DNA from 3 places in the Mesorhizobium subarcticum genome. Region 1 is predicted to be linked to each of the others. Evidence: predicted binding sites of a transcription regulator. Region 1 holds the regulator's gene; each other region holds the start of a gene.

Region 1 (6,161 bases):
CACGTCCCAGCCCATGGCGTTGTAGATCACGGTCTGGCGGGCGGCATTGGTCAGGTGGTCGTCGCCACGGATGATGTGCGTGACACCCATGTCGTGATCGTCGACGACGACGGCATGCATGTAGGTCGGGTTGCCGTCCGAGCGCAGGATGATGAAATCGTCGAGATCCTTGTTAGGGAAGCGCACCTCGCCCTGGACGCGGTCGTGCACGACCGTCTCGCCCTCGGTCGGCGCCTTGATGCGGATCGCGCCCTTGACGCCGGCCGGTGCCTCGGACGGGTCGCGATCGCGCCACTGGCCGTTGTAGCGCGGCGGCAGGCCCTTGGCCCGGGCAGCCTCACGCATCGCCTCGAGCTCGGCTGGCGTCTCGTAGCTGTAATAGGCCTTGCCCATGCGCACGAGTTCCTCTGCCACCTCACGGTGGCGCGGTGCGCGCTCGAACTGCGATATGGCCTCGCCGTCCCAGGAAAGCCCAAGCCAGGTCAGCCCATCCAGAATGGCCTGGGTAGCCGCCTCGTTGAAGCGTTCGCGATCTGTATCCTCGATGCGCAGCACCATCGTGCCGCCGGTGTGCTTTGCGAACAGCCAATTGAACAGCGCCGTGCGCGCGCCACCGATGTGCAGGTAGCCGGTGGGCGAGGGGGCAAAACGGGTGACGACCTTGTCGGGCATGGAACTCTCGGAAACCATCTTAAACGGGGTGCTGGTGCACGGACTTTCGCGCGTTGCGCGTTCATGTAGCATAGGGCGTCAGGGGTGCAAGGGGCAGACCCGATGGCGGGAAGAGGCCGGGGCTTGGATCAGGGCGAGGACGCCAGTGTCGGCGTCAGCGAGCGGTCCCTGTTTGCGATGCCTTTGCCGACCTCGCCGTCGCCATCACCTGTCATTCCAGGTGCTGGCAATCAACCCTTGCAGGCGGATATTCCAGCGCCAGTTTCGCCCGCTAACGGCAGGATTGCGCTGGTCCGTCGGCAACTTGGCCAAGCTTCATTGCCGCGCCTGCGCCATAGCGTGGCCAAGGCGGCGGAGTTGGAGCTTGACCGGGGCATCGCCTTCCTGCTGGTGCCGGTCTGCCTGGCGGTTGGGGCGATCGCCTATTTTTCGCTGGCCGCAGAGCCTGATTTCCCAAGGCTCATCGCGGTCGTCGTGCTGACGGGGATATGTGCGCTTGTCTCGCGTTCCTGGCCGAAAACCCATCTGTGCTTCATGGCGGCGCTGCTGTGCGCTCTGGGTTTGCTCGCAGGCAAGGTCGAGACATGGCGGGTCGGAACGCAGATGCTGGGTTCGGAAATCTCGACACAACTGACCGGGCGTGTGGTCTCGCTCGAGCAAATGGAAACTGGCCGCATCCGACTGACCATCGACGTGACAGCGACCGCCCGGCCGAAACTGCGCTACGTGCCGGAAAGGGTACGGCTTTCGGCGCGCAAGATACCGCCAGAGATGACCGCCGGCTCACTCATCACCGGCTATGCCAAACTGTTGCCGCCAACTGGTCCGGTGCGGCCGGAGAGCTACGACTTTTCCTTCGACAGCTATTTCGCTGGCATCGGCGGCAGCGGCTTCTTTCTAGGCAATCCAAAAGTTGTGTCGGCCAGCGACGATGACATGCCGATCTCGGCCCGTCTTTCCTCAGGAATAGAAAATGCCCGTGAAGCCATCGCCGATCATATCAGGGGCACGGTCAGCGGCGCCGAAGGCGAGATCGCGGCGGCGCTGATCGTCGGCGTGCGTGCCGGCATTCCCGATGAAATCAACGAAGCGATGCGGCGCACCGGCATTTATCACATCATCTCCATTTCGGGTCTGCACATGGCGCTGGTCGCCGGCACAATCATGGGTCTGTTGCGCGGCGCCTTCGCGCTGTTTCCAGATTTTTCCGCGCGCCGGCCGGTGAAAAAATACGCGGCCACCGCAGCGCTGGTCTCGATCGCTGCCTATCTCGTCATTTCGGGCGTCGTCGTTGCTGCCGAGCGTAGCTTCATCATGCTGGCGGTGATGCTGATTGCAGTGCTGTTCGATCGGGCAGCGCTGACCATGCGCAATCTGGCCATCTCGGCGATCGCCGTCATTGTGGTGTCGCCGCATGAGGTGGTCGGCCCAAGTTTTCAGATGTCCTTTGCAGCGACGGCCGCACTTGTCGGCGCATATGCTGGCTGGGCGGATCACCGTGCGGGAAAGTCCAGACCACCGCCCCCAAAGCGATCCTTGCCCGGTTTCCTAGCGCGAAAATTTCTGCTGGCGACAGGCGGATTGGCCATGACCTCCATCATAGCCGGGAGTGCCACAGCGCTGTTTGCCATCTGGCATTTCCAGCGCGTGTCGCCGCTCAGCCTGGTCGCCAATTTGGCGATCATGCCGATTGTATCGGTCGTGATGTTTCTGGCCGTGGCCAGCGCGCTCTTGATGCCATTTGGGCTGGATTGGCCTGCGCTTTATCTGATGGGCAAAGGCCTGACCGCAATGATCGCCATATCGGCGTGGATATCGGATCGCTCTCCAGTCGATGGGGTTGGCCTGATTTCCCAACAGTCCGTCTTGCTGGTGACGATTGCCCTGGTTATCGCGACCACGGCGACGACATGGCTTCGGCTGGCGGCGGTTCCCTTCGTTCTCGCCAGTGTGCTGACCATCCCGGATACGCGAACACCGGATGTGTTGATCTCGGAGGACGCCAGGCTGGTTGCAATGCCGATCGGAGGCGGCGAACTCGCTGTTAGCCGCGCGCGTCCAAACGAATTCATGGTCGACAATTGGAAACGCGCGTTGCGATCCGAAGCCATCGTCGTGCCGGAAACCTTCACCAGAGGTGACGGACAATTCGAGATCGCGGACGCTACAGAACTGCCGCCAGGAGTGCCGTTCTATTGCACTGACGGCGTCTGTGTGGCCAAGCACACGTCCGGTGCGATCATTGCTTATGTCGAAGACCGCAAGGACACCTGGAAAGCCTGCGGCTTCGCCGATTTGATCGTTGTCAATGACGCAACGGGCTATGATTCCTGTCACAACCCGCTGGTTCTCGTCATCACCAAGCGGCAACTTGCTCGCAAAGGCAGTGCGGCCGTCTTCTTCGACAACCAATCGGCGGTCACGCCGGCAATCGTCAGCTTCGCCGTGGACAGTCCGTACCGACCCTGGCACGCGCAACGCAAATTCTCACATGAGGCGAGGGGTCTGCCACCTTACAAGAAACCCGAAAAGCCAGCCGTTAAACCGCCGCCGCTTCAGTAGCGCCTGATCAGTCCGACGAGCTTGCCTTGCACCTTCACCCTGTCGGGCCCGAAGATGCGCGTCTCATAGGCCGGATTGGCGGCTTCAAGCGCAATCGAGGCGCCCTTGCGGCGGAACCGCTTCAGCGTCGCTTCCTCCTCATCCACCAGCGCCACGATGATCTCGCCAGGCTGGGCGGTATCGGCATTGCGGATGATGACGGTGTCACCGTCGAAGATGCCGGCCTCGATCATCGAGTCGCCCTTGACCTCCAGCGCATAATGTTCGCCACCCATGATCATGTCCGGCGGCACCGAGATCGAATGCGTCTGATGCTGAATGGCATCGATCGGCACGCCGGCGGCGATACGCCCCATCACAGGGATCGACACCGCCGAAACCACGTCGTCATCATTGCCGGCAGCAGGCAGGCGCGATGGTGTTGCAGGCTTGAGCTGGCGGCCAAGGCCGCCCTGACCAAGACTGCCCTGGATGACGCTTGGCGAGAACTTCTTGGCAGCGTTGAGACCCGGCGCGATTGAATCCGGCAGCCGCAGCACCTCCAGCGCGCGTGCCCGGTTGGGCAGCCGCCTGATAAAACCGCGTTCCTCCAGTGCCGTGATCAGACGATGGATGCCTGACTTGGAGGCGAGATCGAGCGCCTCCTTCATCTCGTCGAAGGACGGCGGGATACCGCTTTCCTTCAGCCGTTCATGGATGAACATCAAAAGTTCATGTTGCTTGCGCGTCAGCATGGCGGCCCCCAAGGCATTGAACGAAGGGTCTGAACCAGAATCGAAAAACAAACCCAGAACAAACACTATCTGTTCCAGTTGTGTTCTGCAACCGTTTAAAGTTTAGTGAATTTGTTAAGGCGTCTGAAATTATTTGGCATACGGCTGCGGCAACGACCGACGCGTCAACTCTGTCGCCGCATGTTGGCAACCATTGAAATCGTTTTGGTTAATGGCTTGTGGCCTATCCGGCGGCTTGGCTTGGCATCAGTCGGCCACAGAGTTCCATGCCAAGCATTTCCAGTTTTGAGAGCGCTCGTTTGCCGTGAACGAAACGAAGCCAAAACGCCAACCTCGGGCTTGTTCACGACCACTAGCTCCTCGACCAAGAGGCGATCCATTTGTGAGCTGGAAATTCGCTGCTCGTTATACCGCCGGTGACAGCCGATCGCTGAGATCGTCGCTTCAGGTGACGGACTCCTTGACAGCGAAACGCGGGGCCTTCCAGGCACCGGTGTGCAAAATCTCTTGTAGGACCTCAACCGCCAGCCACACATCCTTGTAGGCGACGTAGAGCGGCGTAAACCCGAAGCGGATGGTGGACGGCGCGCGAAAGTCACCGATCACACCGCGCTCGATCAAGGCACGCATGACCTGATAGCCGTGATCGTGAAGGAACGACACTTGGCTGCCACGCTTGGTCCGGTCGCGGATGGTTTCCAGCGTGAGACCATAGGCCCCGCACTTTGCTTCGACGAGTTGGATGAACAGTTCGGTCAGCGCGACGCTCTTCTTTCGCAACGCAGCCATGTCGACATCGTCCCAGATGGCGAGCGCACCCTTGAGCGCCCGCATCGACAGGACGGGCTGCGTGCCGCAGAGAAAGCGGCGAATGCCGGTTCCTGCGACGTAACCGCGTTCAAACGCAAAGGGGCGGGCATGCCCCCACCAGCCGCTGAGTGGTTGGCTGATGTCGCCGTGATGACGTTGCGCGGCGTAGATGAAGGCCGGCGCGCCCGGACCGCCGTTGAGATATTTATACGTGCAGCCGATGGCGAAATCGGCATTCGCATGGTCGAGTTCGACGGGTAGAGCGCCTGCCGTGTGGCATAAATCCCATATGATCAGCGCTCCGGCTGCATGAGCCTTGCGCGTCAGCGCCGCCATGTCGCGCAATTCACCCGATTTGTAGTTGACGTGATTGACCAGCACCACAGCTACGCTTTCGTCGATCAGCTCTTCGATGGTCGGCGCGTCGACGCCAGCGAGCCGCAGTACGATGCCCTCTCGGGTCGAGGCGACCCCTTCGGCGATGTACAGGTCGGTGGGAAAACTGTCGCCCTCGGCGACGATAACCGGTCGGCCTGGCCGCATGTTCAGCGCCGCATGCAGCACCTTGTAGATGTTGATCGACGTCGTGTCGCAGACCACGGTCTGGCCGGCGGCGGCTCCTATCAGGCGTCCAAGTTGATCGCCGAGTTCCAGAGGCATCTCGAACCATCCGGCTGTGTTCCAGGCTCGGATGAGATCCTGGGCCCATTCCTGGGTTGCCGCTTTCTGCAGTTCACCGAACACGGCGGAGGAGGCCGGCCCGAGCGAATTGCCGTCGAGATAGATCACCCCATCGGGCAGAATGAAACGATCGCGCATCGCACGCAGCGGATCGGCGGCATCCATTGCTTCGATTGCAGCGAGATCAGGAACTCCACTCATGGTCAGTCATTCCTTGGTTGTTTGCGACGGGTCCCGGCCACGACGACGTTCGCCCAGTGCGGCTGTTCTCTATCGATTATGTCAAAGCCGGGTGCGGACCGTCCACAGTTCCGGAAACAGCACGACCTCGAGCATTTTCTTCAGGTACGACGCGCCTGATGTGCCGCCGGTGCCACGCTTCAGGCCGATGATGCGTTCGACCGTGGTGACGTGGTTGAAGCGCCAGCGACGGAAATAGTCCTCGAAATCGACCAGCTTCTCGGCCAGTTCATAAAACATCCAATAGCGCTGCGGATCGCGGTAAACGGTCTGCCAGGCGACCATCACCGCCTCATTCTCGGTGCGGGTTTCGCGCCAGTCCGTGCGCTTGGCGTCGACGCCGATGTCGAACCCGTTGCGCGCCAGAAGCAGCAGCGCTTCGTCGTAGAGCGATGGCTCGGCCAGGATCGACTCCAGCTTCTGGCTCAGGTCCGGCCGGTGCTTGTGGGGTCCGAGCATCGC
Region 2 (6,161 bases), 3.1 Mb from region 1:
GCAAACTCTCGGCCAGCGCCTGCGGATGCCTGCGGAACAGGCGGGCCATTTCCAGCGGTGGCTTCAAATGGCGTTCGGCATTGGCGGTGAGTTCCAGCCCGACCTCGGCGACGGGCGTGTTGAGGCGGATCGCGGTCAGCACGTCCTGCAACGGGCGCCGTTCGGCGGTGTGGTAGAGAACATCGTTGGTCGCCATCAGCGGTATGCCGGTGCTCTGGGCAAAAGCCGCCGCCTGCTCGATGCGGAAACGGTCATTGCCGGCATAGTCGGGCGAGACGCCAAGCCGCAGGGCCCTGCCGAAGCGGTCCTTGAGCTGGTGAATGAGGGCGAGGCTGTCTTGCGCGTCCGCCGTCAGATCGGGCAGGACCGCGAGCGACATCAGATCCCCCCATTCGAGCAGGTCGCTGCGCTGGAGAAGGGTGGCGCCCTTTTCGCTCTCGTCGCGCAGATTGGCTTGCGTCAGCATGCGGCACAGATGCCCCCAGCCCTTACGATCCCTGGGATAGGCGAGAATATCCGGCGTGCCATCGCCGAAAACCAGCCGGCAGCCGGGGTGATAGGAGAGCTTTTCGACCTTGGCCTGCTGCCAGGCGCGCACCACGCCGGCCACCGTGTTTCGGTCGGCAAGACCGATGGCCGAAAAACCCAGCAGCTTGGCGGCGACCACCAGTTCCTCCGGCTTGGAGGCGCCGCGCAGGAAGGAGAAGTTCGACTGGATGCCGAACTCGGCATAGGGGATGACGGTCAGCGCGTTCATGCGAAGACCCCATGCATGAACCAGCGCGGCGGCACTTGCGGGTTGCCGTAAAGGCCTTGCCGGTAGAGCCAGTAGCGGCGGCCATCGCCATCCTCGATGCGGAAATAGTCGCGGGTCGATGTGACCGGATCGCTTGACGCTTCACGCCACCATTCGGCGGCGAGCCGTTCCGGCCCTTCGGCGCGGGTGACGCGGTAGAGCGCGCGCCGCCAGCGAAAATGCAGCGGCGGCCCTTCCGGCATTTCGGTCGCCGGCACGTCGATGGGTTCGGGCGCGCGAAACAGCCGGATAGGACGCTCCGGCGGGAAGATGGTCGTGGGCGCCTGCACCTTGGCTGGCTTCTTCGGCGGCGTGGTCCGGCGCGGCGCTTCGGTGAAGGGGATGGTGGCGACGGCGCGTTCCGGCAGATGGCTTTCAACGAGGACCGGCTGCAGCACCGCGCCCTCGCCGAGCCGGGCGCGGATACGGTCGGCGAACAGCGCGATGTCGGCGCCGTCGTCGGTCACCTCACCGGTCAGATCGGCCTGCGCCATGTCGAATGCGGCCGCCGCCAGCACCGAGAGCCGCACCAGATCGAAGCCATAGCCGGCGTCAATGTCCTGCTCGAGCGCGGCCAGCCTTTCATGGAACAGTTTCTGGATCAGCCGGGGGTCGCGCATCGGCCGCGAGGTGCCGAGCGCAATGCGGCTGACGGCGCCGTCGACACGGAAGAGCAGCAGCGCCAGCGTCCGGGCGCCCTCGCCACGGCGCTCGAGGTCGGTCTTCAAGGTCGTCGCCAGCAGGCCCACCAGCCGCTCGATCTCCTCGGTCAAGGTGATTGGCTCGGCCAGATGGCGCTCGACCGAAAGCGGCGCGACGGGAAGCCGCGGCGAGACTGCTTCGTCGAGACGGCCAAGCGCCTGGTCGAGACGCAACAGCAAGGTGGCGCCGAAGCGGCGGGCAAGCGGCGCGCGTGGTGCCGCCATGACGGCGCCCGCCGTGCGCAGGCCGACGCTTTCCAGGCTGGTGCGGGTTGCCGGCGCGATACGCAGTGCGGCGAGCGGCAAGGGGGCAAGCAGCGCTTCCTCCTCGCCTGGCGCAACGATGCGGTCGCCGCAAAAGCGGGCCGCCGCCCAGGCCGCCCCCGGGGTCGGGGCAAGGCCGGCGCGGACATCGAAGCCCTGATGGAAGAAGCGAGACAGGATGTCGTCCAGCATGGCGCGTTCGCCGCCAAACAGATGGGTACAACCGGTGACGTCGAGAAACAGGCCGTCGGTCGCGTCAATCGCCACCAGTGGGGTGTAGCGGTCACACCAGTCGGCAAGGCCTTCGAGCAGGCGGCGGTCGGCGTCCGGATCGGCCTCGACGATGTCGATCGACGGGTGCATGGCGCGCGCATCGGCAATGCCCATGTCGCGCTTCAAATGCAGCGCCTCAGCCCGCTCGTCGAGGGCCGAAATGCGCTGCGCGTTGCCCTGACGATGGCTGATCACCAACGGTGGATGAGATGGCGTCGGGTGATCCGACGGCCGGGAACGCCACGACCGCCCCAGACGCTGCCGCAGGATCCTTTCGGCCGCCAGATAGGGAAACCACAGGGACAGGATTCTCTGTCCGTTGTTTCTGGCCCCTTCTTTCGTCAAATGCGCGTTCATCGGGGTTCCACTCCAGTGTGAATTGTCCAGGCAGGGCCGTGCGGCTCTTGCCAATGGTGATGGTGAAGGCGGGGCGGCCGATCGAACCGGCGAGCGGCCCGGCGACAGTGGCGCGCGACACGGCCGGCGCCGACGCGACGATGAAGCGGATGGGTGCTGCCGTCGGCTCGGGCTCGGCCGCCTGCCGCAGCAGGAACACCGGCCGGCCGGCAGCCTGCGCCCTGGCATGCAGCCGGCGCGTGGCGGTCAGGTCCAGCCGTTGCGGGTTGCCGCGGATTTCGAGGATGATTGCGGCGAGCGCTGTCATCCTGGCGGCCTCCTCGGCGATCCACAGCGCATCGACGAGTTTTGGCGCCTCGGAAAACAGCAATTGCTCCGGCTTGATGCCGAACGAGGCCTGCAACCCCCTGGCATAGGGAAAGCCGGCCTCGCGGAAGATTTCCGACGTGCCGATCCACAGGATGGGCAGCCCTTGCGCCTGCTTGAGGATCAGGCTGATGAGCGACAAGGCAAAGCCGGCGACGGCCCCGGCATCGCGGGTTTCCAGGCCATGGATTTCGCTGAGCGCGGCTTTCGGCAGACCGCCGCTCAGGGCGGCATCGAACCGTTCGACGCCAATGGGCAGGAAGGCATCCGGCAAGGCCGCGACAAGGCCGCGCCGGACGATTGTGAGATCGACATCGGTGAGGCCGTCAGCATCAAGGGCTGCGCCAGCCGGCGCCTGCAGGCGCTCGGGCAGCGTTCCCTCGATCTTCGCGATCTGGCGGCGCAGGGAAAAAACAGTCTCCCGCGCCACGGCTGATATCGCCATGACGGTCAGTATCCACTCACAATTGTTCCTGTTATGTTCCTATAGATTCCAGAGGCTGCCCGAAGAGTCAAGCAGAGTCACAAGGAATTTATTCCTGCAAGCGCGTGTGCTTTAGCGCTGGCCGCCAAGAGCCAGCCGTGCGGCCAGACCCGCGAATACGGTTCCGAGCAGGATTTGTGGCGCCCGACGGAACCGCGTGCGCTTCGACAACGCCGCTCCGATCCGGCTCGCGGTCAGGATGACCAGGCCGTTGACCACCAGCCCGATCAGGTTGAGCACGGTGGCCAGCAGCAGGATCTGGCCGGCGACGGAACCGGTCTCGGGGCGTACGAATTGCGGGAACAGCGCCAGCACGAACAGCGCCATTTTCGGGTTGAGCAGATTGGTCAGCAGGCCTTGCCGGAAGATGCGGCCTTGCGAATAGCGCGGCAGGCCGGCGATCGGGGCAAATGCCGTTCCATCGGAACGGAACGCCTTCCAGGCGAGCCAGGCGAGGTAGGCTGCGCCGGCATAGCGCACGATGTCGTAGGCGATGGGTGCTGCCAGGAACAGTTGCGACAGGCCGAAGGCGGCGGCCAGCGCGTGGCAATAGGTGCCGGCGGCAATGCCGGCATAGGTAGCGAGGCCCGAGGCGCGCCCCTGGCTGGCGCTGCGCGAAGCGATCAGCAGCATGTCCGGCCCCGGTGTCGCGGTCAGCGCGAGGCAGGCAATGGCGAAAAGTCCGATGGTGGAAAGGTCCGGCATGAGAACTCCTGAGAGATGGCCGGAACCGACCCCTACGCGATTCCCCGGCAGTGGCAAAGCAAAAGCAGTTGAGCCAGGAATCGACGCTCCATTTGCCTCGATCGATGCGAAAGCCTATATGCCGGGCAAAGGACAAAGCATGGCCCGCATCTACAAATCCCGCACCTGGCATGGTGAACTTGCGCCCTCGATGGAGGAGATGGAGTTCCTCGCTTTGGAGGCTTACGCTCACCTTCCGGAGGACTTTCGCAAGCTGACCGGCGAGATCGTCATCCAGATCGCCGAATTCCCAACCGACGAGATCATGGACGATCTGTCGCTGGAGACGCCGTTCGACCTGCTCGGCCTGTTCGAGGGCCGCGGCATCGCCGAACGCTGGAACCCGCAGACCGGCGAAGGCCCGAACCGCATCACGCTCTACCGCCGCGCCATGCTTGACTACTGGGCCGAAAATGAGGAGACGCTGGGCGACATCGTCACCCACGTCCTGATCCACGAGATCGGCCACCATTTCGGCCTGTCGGATGACGATATGGAGAAGCTCGAAGAGGCTGCCGAATAGGCCCACACTTCGTCATCCTAGGGCGGAGCAAGGAGCGAAGCGACACGCGCAGACCCTAGGATCCATGCCGTGACCTAGGCGCGTTGCAACGGTGCAAAACACTCACCGCCCAGTTCCGCGAAAGAGTACGAACCATCCTCGTCGGATGCACGCACAAGCGGCATTCTGATCCGCTGTATACTACGACCAACGTCACGGCATGGATCCTAGGGTCTGCGCCGCGTCGCTTCGCTCCTTGCTCCGCCCTAGGATGACGAAGAGAGGGAAGGGCTTCAGCGCTGTCCTCCTACCAGTCGCTGAGCTTGGTATCCGGCCCGTATTCCTGGCCGTCAATATCCTTCACCACGGCCTGGCCGCAGCGCATGGTTTTGGCTTTCTTGTCATAGGCATAGGTCGGCGAGCCGAACAGGTGCCAGCCCTTGTTCAATGCGGCCGTCACCTTGTGGCAGAAGCTGGCATCGTCCGGGCCGGTCAGAAAGCGGTAGAGTTTCATCGGGTTAGTTCCTGTCGTGAGTGCCCATGGCTCGCAAGCATGGGGTGATATCATGCGCCGATGGCGGCCGCCTTCGCCAGCAGTTTTTCCGCCTGCGCCAAATGCAGCCGCTCGACCATCTTGCCGTTCAGCGAAATCACGCCTTTGTCGGCATTCTCGGCAAGTGAAAAGGCGTCCTTTATCAACCGCGCCTCGGTCAGCGCTGCCGGGGACGGCGCGAAAGCCAGGTTCGCCGCTTCGATCTGGGCCGGATGGATCAGGGTCTTGCCGTCGAAGCCCATGGCGGCCCCCTCCGCGCACTCCCGGGCAAAGGCATCGAGGTCGCGAAAATCGTTGGAGACGCCGTCGAGCATGTCGAGGCCACCGGCGCGCGCGGCCAGCACCATCTGCATCAGCCAGGGCACGAGGTAGCGCCGGTCAGGCGTCGCCAGCACACCGGTGTCCTTGACCAGATCATTCGTTCCGGCAACGAAACAATCGAGCCTTGACGCCGGGTCGCGGCCCAGTTCGGCAATGGCGCCGATGTTGAGCAGCGCCTTTGGTGTCTCGATCATCGCCCAGAGTTTCACGCTGTCGGGGGCAAAATTGTCGTCCAGCACGTCACCGACTTCGAGAATGTCGCGCGGTGTGCCGACCTTGGACAACAGGATGCCGTCGGGCTCGAATTTTGCCGCGGCCAGCAAATCGTCGGCGCCCCATTCGCTGGCCAGCGCATTGACGCGCACCACCATCTCGCAGCGCCTAGCGGGGCGATTGGCGAAAATGCCGGCCAGCTTCTCGCGGGCGGCGATCTTGTCGGCGGGGGCGACGGCATCCTCCAGGTCGATGATGACGGCATCGCAGGATAATTGCGCAATCTTGGCAAGCGCCTTGTCGTTGGAGGCCGGGACGTAGAGCACCGAGCGGCGCGGGCGGTAGGGTTCGGTCATGCCTGATCTATGCCGCGTGTGGCTGGTGGAGGCAAGCTGTCTCCCGCCCTGCACAAAAACTGCACAGGCCTGCGGAAAACCTCCTCGGATCCGCCCCGCCGTCTCCCCGCCCGCCTGCGAAACAGGCGGCATGCACAAGCGAGCAAAACCCCGTTGGCCCCTGCCCTACCGGCTGCGCAGCGAAGGCTGGTGGCTGGTCGATACGCCGCGCGCCAACCCCGAAGCGATCCT
Region 3 (6,161 bases), on a different replicon from region 1:
GCAATATCGCTGACGACTATCTGAAGCGGCGCGGTTGGAAGGAAGGCGCCCAGGCAAAAGCTTATATGAAGGCGCTCCGGACGTCGGTCATGAGCCTCTACGAAGTCAGCGACATCGTGTCGGGCAAATCCCTGATGGCCCGCGATCTCATCCGCGGTGGTGATCCTGTCCTGGTCAGCGAGGGCACTGCCACGAAGACATTGCAGCAATGGGACAGGGTTGCGGCCAGAGTTGTTCCCGTTGCGGGCAAGAACATCATTGGCGGAGGATTGCTACCGTTCACACCGGAAGCTTCCGACGCGCTGTTCGATGGTTTGCGGGCGATCTTTGGCAAGGGTCGGTCCAAAAAACTGCCCGTACCAACAAACGAAGAACTTCAACAGGCCGCGCCGGTATTTACCCTCTCATAGCTGTTCGACACCCTGGACCGGACGATGCGGATGGAGCAGACCACCTTCGAGAATGGCGACGGCGACGCAATCATCTTCCACGATGTCCGCTTTCCGCTGGCATCCGGGATCACCCCGAAAGAAATCACCGCCCAGTTGAAGACAGTCCCGGCTCTGCGACAGGAGAACGCGAAATTCTGGAACTGGCTTGGCGACATCCCGAAGGGAAGGCTCAAGGCCGGCAAATCTGGAAACCTCGCATGGGACACTTCCATGGAGGACGGCGCGCGGGTGCTGGGCAATGTGGAACTGAAGGGCCGCTTCCTGCACCTGTCGACCAATTCCGCCGCCCGAGCCGAAAAAGGAACGGCGCTGATGCAGGGGGCGCTGAACGATCTGGTTGGAAAGCCGCTCACCGAAATCCGTACCGTCGAGCAAATGATGGTCGAAAGGCCCGTCCACAAGGATACGGCTCGTCCGGAGCTGCCACCCGAGATCGCCACAAAAGTCGTTCATGAGTTTTTGGACAAGCAGTATCGCGAAACCCTCGATCAGCCCGTCGGAATGCTGGGTAATATTTCCCCGCGCGAGGCCATCAAAACCGCCAAGGGTCGCGAGAAGGCCGCCGAATGGCTCAAATATCTTGAAAACCGTTCTTCAAGCCAGCCTGACCCCAACGATCCCATGGCGACCTATGATTTCCAGTGGATCTGGACCGAACTCGGTATCGAAAATCTTCGCCGATAATCGCTACCGTATATCTGTGTCCCTATAATGTACTGGAGCCAGGAGGCGGAGGCGGTAGTAACCGATCAAGCGAGGGTTCGCGGTCAAGACCAACGGGACCGGGAACAACATTTCGCCGCGAATGCCATGACTGGCGAGTTGCGTCAGACTATGGCCCGGGACGTTGGCCGCCAGCTCCCGGTCCAACGATGGAATGTCGAGCTTCCGAACGGTCTCTTTGAGCGCTTCTTGAAGCATTAACTGTCGAATTTCAGCTAACGCAACGCTGAATTCTATCTGCAATTCCGGTGACGGTATCATGCGGCCACTCGGATAATGGATCTATCAGAGTGAGACAGCCGCTCGGCGGCCAGGGCGACGTAAGCTGGGTGAAGCTCAATGCCGACGTATGGTCGACCATGCTCCTGCGCCACCAGACCGACGGTTCCCGAGCCAAAGAAAGGGTCTAGAACGAAGTCACCGGGCCGGGTCGATGAACGGATGCAAGGCTCGATCAATTTGGGAGGGAAGGTCGCGAAATGAGCTCCCGCAAAAGGCAGTGTGTTGACGCTCCAAACCGAGCGAAGGTTCCGCCCATTGCCTTCTCGAACCGAGTCCCGATCATAGAAATATTGCTCCTCCTTAGAAAACATAAAGAGGTATTCGTGCGTCCGCGTCGGACGATCCCGAACGCTTTCAGGCATCCCGTTCGGTTTATTCCAGATGACATCGGCTCTGAGATACCAACCATCATCCTGTAGGGCGAACGCCAGGCGCCAGGGAATGCCCATCAGATCCTTTGGTTTGAGACCCTCAGGTGTCTCCGGCCGCATTGACATGGCCCGGGCCGGGTTCTTCTTATCGGGCGCCCTCCATGTGCGGTTACCGCTCGTAAAGCCATCACCGATGTTGATCCAAAGGACTCCATCGTCCTTCAGCACCCGCCTCGCTTCACGGAACACCGTTAGGAGCCGATTTATAAACTGCGGGAGGGTAGGCTCTAGCCCGATTTGCTCAGTATTTTTATAGTCACGCAGTCCCCAATAGGGAGGCGAGGTTACAAGGCATTGCACGCTACGATCGGGAAGGCGCTGCAGGACTGTGAGGGCATCCCCCTCAAAGATGACGCTCCCGTTCAGTGCTAACGGCGGTGGGCGTCGAATGCGCGAGGTTTTCATGGCTTGGTGGTTCTGATTCGCGGCCTCGGGAAGCTGTTCATGCCACCCTCCCGCACAACTGACCAGATGCTCGCGTCGTAGTCCCCCTGCCATTTCCAAAAACTTTCCTAAGTAGGAAGAGTACACCGGTCACCGGCATTGGGAGAAGGCCCCCTGAAATCATGAACGCCTACTCCGCAGGCGGTTCGGTTGTCTCGCGGGTACGGATTTGCCGAAACTTTGGGGAGTTCCCGCCACTGCGTCGTAAAACATGGAGACTTCCGGTTGAACTTTGTCGACCAGGTCTGCTTTAAGCCCGCCGCTGCTGGCACGAGCGTGTTACGGCCGAACCGAATATTGATCGCGTCCAATGCCTGATTGAGGCGGGCGCGCTGCGCCCTGTCGATCGTCGCCAGCAACGACGTCTGCACCATGGTGATAGGTACGAGCTCGGTCAGCATGATGCCGGCCTTTGCATAGCGGTATCCCCCCCGCCAGGCGGCCGCTGCCGCTTTGGTGGCAGCTGCGATGAGCTCCTGCGTGTCGTCGGTGGGCTCAAGGAACTCCACAGACTGGCCGGTATGGCTCCATTTGTCGCCATTGAAGGCGTTGGTGTGCATGAATACGGAGCCCTGGACGGCACAGAGGCCGTGGTGGCGAAGTTTCTCGGCCGCGCGGGTCGCGTAGGCCGCCACCGCCTGCTGCATCTCGACGAGCGACGTCACCGGCCGGCCGAAGCTACGCGTCACTGCAATGCCCTTTCTACCTGCGGGCAGGGTTTCAAGAGCCAGGCAGGCAATGCCGTTCAGTTCATGGATCATGCGCTCGCCGACTACGGTGAGCAGCTGACGGCCGCGCTTCGGGTCCAGGGCACGCAACTGCCCGACCGTCTCCACGCCGATCGCCTTCAGCTTGGCGGCTGATGCGGCGCCAATGCCCCATAACTCACCCAGCGGCGTCGCCGGCAGGTATTTCTCCCGCGTCGCCAGGTCGCTGAAATCACAGACCCCATTGAGCTCGGCATGGTTCTTCGCGGTCCGGTTCGCCAGTTTGGCCAGCGTCTTGGTCGGGCCGATGCCGACACAAGTGGGGATGCCGGTCCAGGTCCGGACGGTTTGCCTCAACTGCTGCCCGTAGGCCACGTAGTTGCCGCCGCCCAGGCCGGTGATGTCGAGGAAGCTCTCGTCGATCGAGTAAACCTCCACCTCCGGGGCGAACTGGTGGTAGATATCGTTCATCCGCCGGCTCATGTCGCCATAGAGCGTGTAGTTGCTGCTGAACACCGCCACCTGGTTCTTCCGGCAGAGGTCGCGGATCTTGAAGAACGGCGCGCCCATCGCAATGCCCAGGGCCTTCGCCTCAGGGGTCCGCGCCACCGCACAGCCATCGTTGTTGGAAAGCACAATCACCGGCCGGCCGTTGAGCGCCGGCGCGAAGGCGCGCTCACAACTGCAGTAGAAGCTGTTGCCGTCAATCAGCGCGAAAACCCGCTCTACGCGCGGGGCTTGTGCAGCGTCCACGTGACCACCCCCCAGATTTCGACCTGGGAGACGTCATCCATCGGAAACGCCGGCATGTCCTTGTTGGCAAATGTGAGGCTCGGCGGATTGCCGCGCCGGAAGAGTTTGAGGCTAGTTTCGCCGTTGATCACGGCCACGACCACAACGCCGTCTTTGGGTTTGACACTGCGGTCCACCACGACGACGTCGCCGTCGAAGATACCCACGTCGCGCATCGAGCTGCCCGCCACACGCCACAGGAACGTCGCCGGCTTGTTCTTGACCAGGATGCGGGTGAGATCCAGCTCGCCATCAAGGAAATCATCGGCAGGACTTGGGAAACCCGCGCAGATCCGCGTGCCCATCACAGGCAGCACAATTGGCCACTCCGAAGGATGGCCTAGATAGGCGAGATGAGACTGATCACTGCGCATGGCAGGAACATAACAGGAACATATTCCTGCGCCAACGGAATTGATTGTTGTTCGGAATTCAGGGTGCCCCGCACCCCTGCCTGACCGGCGAGGTCCGGGGGTAGCACGGGCAAGAGGGGTTGGGTGCGGCCGCAGGCGAAGCCGAGGCTCGGCCCTCTTGAGCGTGCGAGGGGCGGAGCCCCTTAGCATAGTCTATGGAATCAAAGCAGTCGGGTGCCATCAGGCCTGCTGTGCCAACAGAAATCTTTGGCGAGAGACGGGTAGCCCACCTTTACTTCACAAATCAACTTTGCTCCTCTGTTGAACCGGCGCTTGGGGCGCCGCTATTCAGGGGAGCAACAATGGTCGACCGTCGCGCCGAAGCATACGCCCAGCAATTTTCACCTATTTTCGTTAGCCGATACATAGACGCCGCCAGAGCCGGCCGCAGTTCCGAAGTGCCGGCGCCGATCCGTTCAGCGGTGGAAGCCTATGCCCACGGGACCGTCGACAACAGCGGCGTGGACGTCAACAACTGGGTTTACAACGCCCTTTATCAGCATCGCGTCAAAACCGGCGGTGACGTGACGTTACCTCCTGAATACGCCAGCGCAGGGAAAAAGGCTGCCAGCATAGCCGGGACGGTGGCGCTGGGCGTCGGTGGGGCTTTGCTGAAAAGCGCCTTCGGACTGTCAAAGCGCGGCCTGTTCAAGTAGGCGCCGAGCTCGGGGGCATCGAATGTTCAAGAAACTCGCATCCCTGTTCCAACCTAAAGAACGGGGGCCATCACTCGCCGACCGCATCCCGGACCGTCCTGTGGATCGTTCTGTATCGCGGCCGGCGCCATCACCATCACGATCATCCGGCTCCTATGTTGAGGCCATCAACGCCGCGCCGGACGCTGATTTACCGTCGGGCCAGCAACTGATCAACCATCGCAGGAGGGCTCCTATAGAGCTCCAAATCGCGGTCACAGCCCGCGTTTCGGCATGGGCCTCGCTGATCAGCATGGGCTCCCCGCATGGGGTCAATTCGGCCTTTCTGCCGTACATGCTGAAGGCGCACGAGTTAGATTTTGAGATGAAGAAGATACTGTACGGGATGGTGCAGAACGTCATCTATGACAACTGCAGCACGCCGGGACAAGTCAAGGCGCTTTAGCCGTTCCAGTGAAACGGCTGGTCCCGGTTGAAGATCACGCGCACGTCAGCGACGTAGTAGTCGGTCTGCTCGAATGCGGCGGTTTTCACCGGAACCGGCGTGTTCCGGAACACCACCACCGGCTCAAGATACTCTTGCAGAAGCCAGACCGACAATGTGCGCCACTCTCGCCAGCCTTCAAGGCGTTCGATATAGCCGCGCCGGACCAGTATCGGCGCGGTAAACTCATGCAGCTCCTTGGCGTCCATTCCGATCACATCAAAGAAATTGGCCTGCATGTGGCTGTTGACGGAGACCGTCTCACCGAGCCTCGGCAGTTCCTCGAACTCCGTGCCGGCAAGCACGGCGTGGCCTTCGCCGAGAGGCAACGCCATAACGACGTCGTTCAGGTCCTGGCCCTCGTAGGTGCCGGCGGCAAGACCGGCATGGCGGCAGATCTTGGCGGCGTACTGATCATAGATGGGAGCGGGCATTGGATGTTCTGAAGCTCTACGGCTGGATTTTTCGCGGTTGCTGGCTGCTCGGCTGGAAACTCGTGACCTTCATCCTGTCGAGGTTTGACAAGACTTCGCCTAACAAATCACAGCCGGCCCGCGACGTGCAACCGTCGCCGGCGCCGATACCCAACCAAATCATGCAACGGGGCGAAGGCGGGTCACCGGTTCAGGTGACCATCCAGAACATTATGCCACCCGCAGCCGCGGCGATGCCCACGGCTTCCGTGCCCGCGGCCGCCCCCTCCTCCTCCGCGCCGACCTCGGGACGTTCGCCAGCAGCCATTCTCGGCCGTCCCGACCATATCATCTATGCGACCAC

Evidence for each region. The regulator LexA, encoded in region 1, represses DNA repair genes until DNA is damaged. The targets are predictions, from matches to a motif close to TGTTCNNNNTGTGTTCNG.
Region 2: ACZYHG_RS07525 (ImuA family protein) is a predicted target of LexA. The motif match lies at 3,226-3,243, and genes of this name have one in related genera.
Region 3: ACZYHG_RS37610 (LexA family protein) is a predicted target of LexA. The motif match lies at 4,209-4,226, and genes of this name have one in related genera.

The regions. Positions count from the first base shown of each region.
Region 1 covers NZ_CM144237.1:4,643,181-4,649,341, forward strand. The annotation lists gene gltX (glutamate--tRNA ligase) at 1-672, opposite strand, end outside; gene ACZYHG_RS22575 (ComEC/Rec2 family competence protein) at 775-3,234, shown strand; gene lexA (transcriptional repressor LexA) at 3,228-3,968, opposite strand; gene kynU (kynureninase) at 4,413-5,660, opposite strand; gene kynA (tryptophan 2,3-dioxygenase) at 5,742-6,161, opposite strand, start outside.
Region 2 covers NZ_CM144237.1:1,576,469-1,582,629, forward strand. The annotation lists gene ACZYHG_RS07515 (error-prone DNA polymerase) at 1-757, opposite strand, end outside; gene ACZYHG_RS07520 (DUF6504 family protein) at 754-2,229, opposite strand; gene ACZYHG_RS07525 (ImuA family protein) at 2,171-3,202, opposite strand; gene ACZYHG_RS07530 (LysE family translocator) at 3,314-3,946, opposite strand; gene ACZYHG_RS07535 (metallopeptidase family protein) at 4,086-4,508, shown strand; gene ACZYHG_RS07540 (DUF1737 domain-containing protein) at 4,795-5,001, opposite strand; gene ACZYHG_RS07545 (HpcH/HpaI aldolase/citrate lyase family protein) at 5,052-5,930, opposite strand; gene ACZYHG_RS07550 (hypothetical protein) at 6,061-6,161, shown strand, end outside.
Region 3 covers NZ_JBVBEG010000004.1:21,720-27,880, reverse strand. The annotation lists gene ACZYHG_RS37635 (DUF7986 domain-containing protein) at 1-410, shown strand, start outside; gene ACZYHG_RS37630 (hypothetical protein) at 441-1,136, shown strand; gene ACZYHG_RS37625 (XcyI family restriction endonuclease) at 1,140-1,436, opposite strand; gene ACZYHG_RS37620 (DNA-methyltransferase) at 1,433-2,293, opposite strand; gene ACZYHG_RS37615 (Y-family DNA polymerase) at 2,401-3,792, opposite strand; gene ACZYHG_RS37610 (LexA family protein) at 3,765-4,205, opposite strand; gene ACZYHG_RS37605 (hypothetical protein) at 4,547-4,900, shown strand; gene ACZYHG_RS37600 (hypothetical protein) at 4,923-5,345, shown strand; gene ACZYHG_RS37595 (hypothetical protein) at 5,342-5,818, opposite strand; gene ACZYHG_RS37590 (hypothetical protein) at 5,818-6,161, shown strand, end outside.